One region of the Paenibacillus sp. FSL H8-0317 genome, then DNA from elsewhere that is predicted to be linked to it. Evidence: riboswitches for the same ligand, from Rfam matches in the RefSeq annotation. Region 1 holds a riboswitch; each other region holds the start of a gene.
What was found. Region 1 has a riboswitch for S-adenosylmethionine ahead of mmuP (S-methylmethionine permease). Riboswitches for the same ligand answer to the same signal wherever they lie in the genome.

Region 1 (3,285 bases):
TGATTACTGTTGTGATGGTTGTAGGCAGTCTGTCACTCGACGGCATCAAAACACGTACTTGGCCCACGCTCGATCTGGTTAGAAGCTTCGAGATTCAAGGTTTGATCTTTGAACGGTTCGAATCCCTGCTACTGGTCATCTGGATTATGCAGATCTTCTCGAGTTTCACGATCACACACTATTGCGCTTCGGTGGGCATTCGGGATTTATTTCGTACGAAGAAGATCAAGGTCATTATGTACGCCTTTCTGCCAGTAATATATCTAACAGCATTAATGCCGAAAACCGTGGATGAAACTTTTGCACTGGGTGATATGTTGGGCAATCTATCCGTGCTTCTTTTTGCCATTTTACCTCTGTTGCTGCTGTTAATAAGTCTGATTCGCAAAAAGGGAGGCAAGCAAGCATGATTCGTATTTTTATGCTTTTACGTGTAGCCTTTGCTTTGTCCGTTCTTCTGGTAATATCCGGATGCTGGAGCAGTAGGGAGATCGAGGAACTAAGTGTCTATGTTGGTCTCGGGATCGATATCGCGAAAGAAACAGAATTTGAGAAGGACATCGCTGCCCAGGGAGGAAAGTATCCAAAGAATAATTATATAACGGCTACCGTGCAGATTGCTCCCGGGACGGGCGGTTCGAACAGTAAACAGGGCGGACAATCCGGTTCACCTGCTTCGGGAAAGACTTCCTATTCCAATGAACAGCTTACTGGAGATTCGTTGCTGCAAATCTTTCGTCAGTTTGCACTAAGGCGAGACCGTCCACTTATCGGACATCATCTAAAGGTCATCGTTGTCTCCAAGGATATTGCCAAAAAGTATGGTCTGGACCAGCTGCTGGATTTTGTACTTCGGGATAACGATATTCGTCCAAATTGTCTGGTGCTGATAAGTCATCATCGCGCCGTGGATGTCCTGACTTCGGATGATCCCTCTCGGATTCCAGCATTTTATCTAACAGGAATTACCGGTAATTCATACTTGTCCAACAAAATCCTTGACCCTGTTTTGCTCTCCAAATTAGATGCCCAAATGCAATCTGGTTCCAGTTTCTTGCTCCAGAATGTACTGTACTCCAATGGAGAGGGCAAGTTCTCAGGTGGCAGCATATTCGATGGGAAAACAACCAAGTTTATTGGAGAACTAAGTCAAACGGATCTGGAAGGTTTATCGTGGCTCAGGCCTAAGGAAAGAGGAGGCGTCTTGAAGACTTACAACAAAGAGGGATTCACTGTTGTATATGAAATGAAAAAGAAGAAAACAAAAGTAATTCCCAAGGTTGTTGGCAATGATATTTCATTCCATGTAAAGACCGAATCCGAAGGCTGGTTAATGGAGGATTGGCGTGCTCCCGAAAGAGAGGAAAAAGGGGCTTATCGCGGGGAACTGGAAAAAGAATTTGCTGAACTGGCGGAACAACAGATTCGTCAGGTGTTATACAAGCTGCAGCATACCTACAAAGTGGATGTTGCGGATTTTCGGGATAGCTTACGTATTAAAGAGCCCAAAACATGGAAGAAAGTCAAAGATGATTGGGATAACATTTTTAGTACCGTGCCAATTACGTACGATGTGAAGATTAGCATTACCAATCCGGGATCATCCACCGAATAGCGATGTGTTTCATTTATGATTTAAATGTTGACACATTCATGATAGATCGCTATATTTATAAAAAATCATTTTCTTATCCAGAGAGGTGGAGGGACTGGCCCTTAGAAACCTCAGCAACAGATCTGAAGGATACTGTGCTAATTCCAGCGGGTGAAAGCCTGATAGATAGGAGCGTTTGTTTTTATTTGTCAGTAACGGCGCACTCTTTAGGCAGAGTGGGTCTTTTTTGTTTTTTCTGGATGAAGAAGTAGGGGAGCAGCAGGTATGGAGAACAACAACGACAAAGGGCATTTTCAGCGGAAAATGCAGGCACGGCATGTGGTCATGCTCTCTCTCGGAGGAGTTATTGGAACGGGATTATTCCTCAGCTCAGGTTACACCATTCAGCAAGCGGGACCACTGGGTACCATTCTGTCCTATCTGATCGGAGCCATCGTTGTATATCTGGTGATGCTCTGTCTTGGTGAACTGTCTGTTCATATGCCAGAGACGGGAGCATTTCATAGTTATGCAGCCAAATATATCGGACCAGCAACAGGCTACACGGTGGCTTGGTTATACTGGTTAACCTGGACTGTTGCGCTTGGCTCCGAATTCACAGCCGCCGGATTGCTGATGCAGCGCTGGTTCCCATCGGTGAACGTATGGATATGGAGCGCGCTCTTTGCCCTGATGATCTTTCTGTTTAACGCTTTAACGGTGAAATTATTTGCGGAATCCGAGTTCTGGTTCTCATCTGTAAAAGTAGTGACTATCGTAATCTTCATTATTATCGGTGGCGCAGCCATGTTTGGGTTCATTCCGATGGCGGATGCTGAACCAGCGCCGTTTCTATCGAACATTACCGCATCCGGGTGGTTCCCTCATGGGGCTACAGCGATATTGATGACCATGCTTGCTGTAAACTTTGCCTTCTCAGGCACCGAATTAATCGGCATTGCTGCCGGTGAGACGGAGAACCCGGAAAAGACGATACCGAAGGCTATTCATACAACGCTGTGGCGTTTAGTTATTTTCTTCATCGGAACGATCATTATCTTGTCGGCCTTACTGCCCATGTCGGATGCCAGTGTACTGGAAAGTCCGTTTGTAGCGGTAATGGAACGGGTGGGTGTACCCTATGCAGCAGACATTATGAACTTTGTTATTCTGACGGCGATTCTCTCTGCTGCCAATTCGGGCTTGTATGCATCTTCACGGATGCTCTGGTCTTTGGCTGACAAAAGAACGATCTCTCCGTGGTTTGCCAAATTGACCAAAAGTGGGGTACCACTGAATGCACTTCTGATCAGCATGGTAGGTGGTGCGCTGGCCTTGCTGTCCAGCATCATTGCGCCAGGTACCGTATATATAACACTGGTTTCCATTTCAGGTCTGGCTGTTGTTGCAGTATGGATGAGCATCAGTGCCTCCCAATACATGTTCCGCAGACAATATATCCGTGAAGGCCATGCGGTCAAAGATCTGGTGTACCGCACACCACTCTATCCGGTGGTACCGATTGTTTCATTTATATTATGCCTGGCTTCATGCATAGGTATTGCCTTTGACCCGACACAGCGAATTGCGCTGTATTGTGGGGTTCCGTTTATCGCATTATGTTACGCTGCTTATTATCTGACAGAACGTGTGAATAAGAAAAGAGGACAAGTACATGACGCAAGCACAAC
Region 2 (3,285 bases), 3.0 Mb from region 1:
ATCGGACGTTGGAAAAATGGAGTCAACAACGTGTTGTCAACAATGGTCAACAGGTTGTAACCTTTCGCCCAGGAAGCAACGGCTTCCACATCGGTGATCATCATCAGTGGATTGGTTGGTGTCTCAATAAATACAGCTTTGGTATTCGGCTGACGAACCTTCTCCAGTGCTGCAAGGTCATTCGTATCCACATAACTAGCAGTTACGCCGAAACGGGACAGAATACGTTCCAGCAGACGATAGGTTCCACCATACAGATCCAGCGATACAATCAGATGATCCCCTTGACCAAACATGGCAAAGATCGTTTGCAGCGCGGCCATTCCCGAGCTACAGGCAAACCCTGCATCACCGGACTCCAGCGCTGCGGCGGCTTCTTCCAATACTTTACGGGTTGGATTAGTCGTACGAATATAATCAAATCCCGTGCTTTGTCCAAGCTTCGGGTGGCGAAACGCAGTGGATTGATAGATCGGAAAGTTAATGGCGCCTGTTACCGGTTCATTGATGGACCCAATTTGTGCTAAGCGGCTTTCGATTTTCAACTTGTTGTTGTCTTCCATTGCTGCATCCTCCTGTAATCTCGATTAGATTTGCGGGCCAATATCGTAAGGTGTTTCTTGATACACATAGTAATTGAGCCAGTTAGAGAATAATAAGTTGGCATGAGCGCGCCAAGTAGCCGGTGGCACACGGGAAGGGTCGTCATTCGGATAATAATGTCTAGGCAATGCGATATCCAACCCTTTGGCTGCATCCCGGTCATACTCCCATTTTAATGAGAACGGGTCATACTCGGCATGTCCTGTGGCAAAAATCTGTTTGCCGTCTTTGGTAGCAACCAGGAAAATCCCCGCTTCCTCGGATTCAGCCAAAATCTCTAAATTCGTATTCTTTTCAATATCTTCGCGTCTCACTTCCGTATGACGGGAATGTGGAACGTTGAATACTTCATCGAACCCACGCAACAACGGAACATGTGGTTTATTGATGGTATGTGGGAAAACCCCAAAACACTTCTCATCAAGTGCAACCTTGGGTACGTCAAAATGATGGTATAAACCCGCCTGGGAAGCCCAGCATATGTGGAGGGTTGAAGTCACATTGGTTTTGGTCCATTCGAAGATTTCCTGGATTTCATTCCAATAGTTCACGTCTTCGAAATCCATCTGTTCCACCGGTGCACCCGTAATGATCATTCCATCGAAACGGCGGTGCTCAATCTCATCAAAGGTTTTATAGAACAGATCCAAATACTCCTGAGACGTATTCTTCGACGTATGGGATTTGGGATGTACGAGAACGACATCCACCTGAATAGGCGTGTTTCCCACCAGACGAAGCAATTGTGTTTCGGTCGTTTCCTTTGTGGGCATCAGGTTTAATATAGCGATACGGAGTGGACGAATATCCTGCTGATATGCAGAAGTTTCATCCATGACGAAGATATTCTCTCCTTCAAGTACTTCTTTTGCTGGTAGAGTATCGGGTATTTTGATTGGCATATAAATCTAACTCCTCCTTGTGCATAGATAGATGCAGCCACCCCTGGCTTGATGTCTTCACATCAATACAGTTATAGACTGCCTTGAGCTTGTAAAAACATTGAATTGCTCTTTCATCCAACGTTACAAACAACCTCAAGTTCCTTAGCGAAAATCACTGCTGAGAAGTCGGGGCATATAACAAAGACCTTCCTCGGATTTCGAGAAAGGTCATATGTAAAAAAGATATGCGCCTCTCTCATCTCTCAGTTACAACAGTGCCACTTGACACTTAGTCGCTGCAAGAATTAGCACCGTGCGGTATACCGCCGGTTGCCGGGTTTCATCGGGCCAGTCCCTCCACCTACTCTTGATAAGATTTCGCTGTATTAGATTGTAATTAAATATGGTTCACCGTCTACTTTATTACATTAATGCCCTCACGTCAAGATGCAGTTCGATGTCTGCTTCCCAGATCGGAACCGTTCATCATCCATTGTCATACACTGCCTCAGGGCGCGAAATAGACACATTTTTGCGCTTGAAAGCACCTTGTACCAGCGGTATACTAAACAAGGTGTTATAAACCCTTATGTGAGAGGTGACATATTAAATGGATGGCGACCCGAGGCCTGACTGGCAGCCGAATTCCGACAAACTGCATAGAGAATTGACATCAGCATGCCGGCAGCGGGACGTGACTTCCGTTTGATTATATAGTGAACGCAGCCCTGATCTCCAGGCTCCGCTGCCGACCGGCTGATTTGTTCTTTTTGCGCCCATAATGATAATATCCGCCAAGTTGGCGGGTGCAGAAGGAGTAGATTAACGATGAAAATCCGGTTGGTAAACAACGGTGTATTTATTCCGGTGGACGACATTCAGCAGGCGCTGACTCCACCAGCGGAAGGATTTTACTGGATTGATGCAGACGTAGACGATTTGGCGGTACTTCAGCCGCTGTTCTTAATGCATGATCTGGCTGTGGAAGACTGTCTTAGTGACGAAGAACAACGTCCGAAGATTGAAATTTATGAGAACCATTATTTTATTGTGATTAATAGCATCCGTTTCGATGATGAAGAGATATTTCTACGTGCGGTCAACCTGTTTCTCGGCAGACATTTCATTATTAGTGTTACCAAGCAAAAGGTCAGCGAATTGCGCACACTGAAACCAATCCTGTGGGAACAGGAAATCAGTACACCGGATCGTCTGCTGTATTTGCTGGTTGACTTGATTGTTGATAATTATTTCACCGTAGGTGACCGAATCGAAGCACGGATCGAGAAGCTTGAGGAAGACATTCTGATGCACACCAAAAAGTCACATCTAAATGAGATTATCGGGCTGCGCAGTGAGATTCTGTGGCTGAAAAAAGTGCTTGGACCTCAGAAAGAGGTCATTAACACCCTGAACAAAAAAGATCTGCGTCTCATCGATGATCAACTGCAAAAATATTTCAGTGACATCTATGAGAATGCTGTAAAAATATCTGAAACCTTTGAGACTTATCGCGACCTGATGGGCAACTTGCGAGAAGCCTACCAATCCAGTATTGCGAACCGGGCGAATGAGATCATGCGTGTATTTACCGCTATTACCACGGTCTTCATGCCGCTGACGGTCATTACGGGTATATACGGCATGAACTTTACGAATATGCCAGAGCTTAACTGGAAATACAGCTATTTTGTTGTGATTGGCCTGATGGTTACCCTGGGCCTGAGCATGTTCTTCATTTTCCGCAAGAAAGACTGGGTATGAACTCATATGAAATAACAAAGACGAAGCGCTCCTC
Region 3 (3,285 bases), 300 kb from region 1:
ATATAATCATGATTTCATTTTGATAACGGAAGTATCCATAGTTGATTGCCAGTGTTCCCAGACCTCCACCGCCAACCATGCCCGCCATCGCCGTATAGGAGACGAGCGTAACAATGGTGATCGTTATACCAGCAAGCAGTCCAGGCAGTGCCTCAGGCAGTAACACCCGTCTTACAATCTGTCCGGTCGATGCACCCATCGACTGTGCCGCTTCAATGACACCCCGATCAACTTCTCGCAACGTTGTCTCCACCAATCGAGCAAAGTAAGGAGCTGCTGAAATAACTAAAGGTGGTATAACACCTAACACTCCTGTAGCTGTACCAACGAGTATACGAGTGAATGGAATAAGAGCAACAATCAATATGATAAATGGGACTGAGCGCAAAATATTCACAATCAGGGATAGTATAGTGTACACTGCCCGTGACTTAATCGAAGCAGATCGGGCTGTCATGAACAGCAGTACTCCGAGCGGTAAACCTAAGATAACGGTAAACAAGCCTGATACACCCAAAATTTGCAGTGTCTCTATGGAAGCTTTACCAACCTCTTCCCAACGTACGGTTGAAAAATCCATCTAACGAAGCACCTCCACATCAAGTCCCTCAGCGGTTAATTCTAATATCGTCCGATCAATCGCATTTGAATCACCCTCGAACCGAACGGTCAGCTGTCCATAAGGAACCTGTTTAATCGTAGAGATCGTTCCTTGCAGGATGGCAAAATCCACTCCCGTTTTACGTACCGTTCTGGACAAAATCGCTTCATATGTTTTGTTACCCAGAAAAGATATCTTCACAAGTTTGGAAGCAACACCTGCCTGCAATTCAACGCCTGCATTCGCCAGAGCGGTCTCTTCCAGAGCAAGTCCAGCTTCTTGGTCACGCATCATGAAGTCCCGCGTAATCGCATGTTGCGGCTTCAGGAACACGTCTGTTACAGGTCCCTGTTCCACAATGCCACCTTGATGAATGACAGCCACCTTGTCACAGATGTTCTGAATGACATGCATCTCATGTGTAATCAGTACAATCGTAAGGTTGTACTTTTCATTAATGTCGAGTAGTAACTTCAGGATTGAATTTGTCGTCTGCGGATCAAGTGCTGAAGTAGCCTCATCACAGAGAAGTACATTCGGATCACTTGCTAGTGCTCTCGCAATCCCTACACGTTGTTTCTGACCACCCGATAATTGAGCCGGATATTTGCTGCTATGGTGCTCCAGACCAACCAGTGCCAGCATTTCCTTCACTTTGCGATCAATGGCTTCCTTGGGTGTATTCACAAGCTTTAGTGGAAAAGCTACATTGTCATATACCGTTGCCGAGGATAACAGATTAAAGTGTTGAAAAATCATCCCAATTTTGCGTCTCTGTTGCTGTAATTCGGTTTTGCTCAGTTCAGTCAGGTTGATTCCGTCAACCCATACTTCACCCTCCGTAGGCCGTTCCAGCAAATTAATACAGCGAATCAATGTGCTTTTGCCCGCTCCGGAATGGCCAATCACTCCGTAGATTTCGCCCTTTTGTATGCTCAAATTCAGCTTGGACAACGCTGTTGTAGATTTTGCCCCTTTGCCGTACGTTTTCGTTAAACCTTTTAATTCAATCAATCGCACTTGCCCCTTTCCAACCACCTACATGTATCTTTACCCGATCTAAAGGAAAACTCCCCTTAAAGTACAAAAAAAGAGCCCTTTGCAGATACAAAGAGGGCTCTTTACGTGAAAGAATATACCTTCTCATCTGCCAAAATCGTGTCTCGCACCATTTTGTAGGAATTAGCACCTAACATCTATAACGAATGATACATGTATCATGTCGTTACAAATCGGTTGCCGGGCTTCATCGGGCCTGTCCCTCCGCCGCTCTCGATAAGAAATATGTTGTTGTAGGATTTTATAAGTTCATGTAGTTTATGCTTTATAATGTGAACGTAACTTTTGAAATATCAGTTCAATCTTTGTCACTGTAACATTCTAATTGAAACTCAGTATATTCCAAGTATTCCGATTTGTCAAAGGGAATTATTTCTTTTCCATATTTTGTTGATATAACTATAAGAGGCTGTTAACGTTTCACAGACCATATCCACGCCCTGACGCATTTCCTGCACATGCTGATTCAGATCCTCCAATTTCACTTTACCTTGCAGGGTCTGATGTAACTGCCACAGGTCATCATGCATTTCAGAGTTCATGTAGTGAATTTCCATATTACGTCGTTTGCGCAGCTTGCTCATCGGTTCACGATAAGAGTCCTTGATCTGTATTAATTGCAACGCAAGATCATGATGCTCCCTCGCATAATCGAACTGCCTTAACACCGTAAAATAAGAAAAATGCGCTTTGGTATTGGAAGTATTCAGCTGGAATATTTCATTTAATACCGTGCCTACTTTATCCAGAATGGCAAAGCAGCGGATAAAGCCATCTTTGTAGAAATACACATACCGGGCATACTCGGCTTTTTCAGTCGGCGTCATATCGTCCGTTGAACCTGCAACGACCTTTTTGCGAAAATGAGCAGCAGCGAAACAGCTTTGCTCCAGTTCATCCAGTGAGGAGATGAGTCCCTGCGTCCACACATACAGCTTCCGATAGTCATGCGTGGGATCATGGTCCACATGCATTTGTCGTTGAAATAGCTCAAGCGTATGCGCCATTGCGTCCATCGCTGCCTTCAATTTACCTTCGTTTATACGTGGCTTTTCCCCCAACAACGTTCGCAGCATATCTAACCTCCTCTTTTCCAAATCAACAAGAATTCATCACCGTAAACGTAACACATCATCCATTCCGTGTAATTGCTGCTTGCCATAGGTTGCCCTGATCCCCCTGACATCAAACAAAGTCCACCTGTCCAATGATGTACATCACTGGATGGTGAACTTTCATGTTTAGCCCACAAGAATGGAGCTATATCTTAGAATCGATTAACCGGGCGATGCAGCTTGTACACCAGGAAACTCATATACGTTAAGACTCCGAACAATAGGGCGATATCCAGCATATGAGCAAGAGCTACGAACATGTATACTTCCGGACGGTTCATTGTCACCATCATGAAAATACCAATGACTACTTGCATCAGAATAAGAACAACGGATACCACACCAAGAGTACGCATTTCCTTGTTGTCCGGATGATTACGGTAAGCGAAGTGACCCAGGATTGCGATAACAATCACGAGCGACGCAGCTGCTGCACGGTGAGCAAAAGCAACCGCTACCCCACCTGAAAGCTCAGGAATAATCTGCCCGTTACAGAGCGGAAATCCGGAA

Region 2: linked by a shared signal. The riboswitch ahead of metA (homoserine O-succinyltransferase) and the one ahead of mmuP (S-methylmethionine permease) in region 1 are both predicted to bind S-adenosylmethionine.
Region 3: linked by a shared signal. The riboswitch ahead of MHB43_RS26900 (methionine ABC transporter ATP-binding protein) and the one ahead of mmuP (S-methylmethionine permease) in region 1 are both predicted to bind S-adenosylmethionine.

Annotation. Positions count from the first base shown of each region.
Region 1 is NZ_CP150294.1:6,310,024-6,313,308, reverse strand. It holds gene MHB43_RS28290 (GerAB/ArcD/ProY family transporter) at 1-410, shown strand, start outside; gene MHB43_RS28285 (Ger(x)C family spore germination protein) at 407-1,615, shown strand; SAM riboswitch class I at 1,686-1,787, shown strand; gene mmuP (S-methylmethionine permease) at 1,880-3,285, shown strand, end outside; gene mmuM (homocysteine S-methyltransferase) at 3,270-3,285, shown strand, end outside.
Region 2 is NZ_CP150294.1:2,025,698-2,028,982, reverse strand. It holds gene MHB43_RS09500 (PLP-dependent transferase) at 1-563, opposite strand, end outside; gene metA (homoserine O-succinyltransferase) at 588-1,505, opposite strand; SAM riboswitch class I at 1,741-1,864, opposite strand; gene corA (magnesium/cobalt transporter CorA) at 2,316-3,251, shown strand.
Region 3 is NZ_CP150294.1:6,006,322-6,009,606, forward strand. It holds gene MHB43_RS26895 (methionine ABC transporter permease) at 1-580, opposite strand, end outside; gene MHB43_RS26900 (methionine ABC transporter ATP-binding protein) at 581-1,615, opposite strand; SAM riboswitch class I at 1,742-1,883, opposite strand; gene MHB43_RS26905 (Cthe_2314 family HEPN domain-containing protein) at 2,020-2,736, opposite strand; gene MHB43_RS26910 (heme A synthase) at 2,928-3,285, opposite strand, start outside.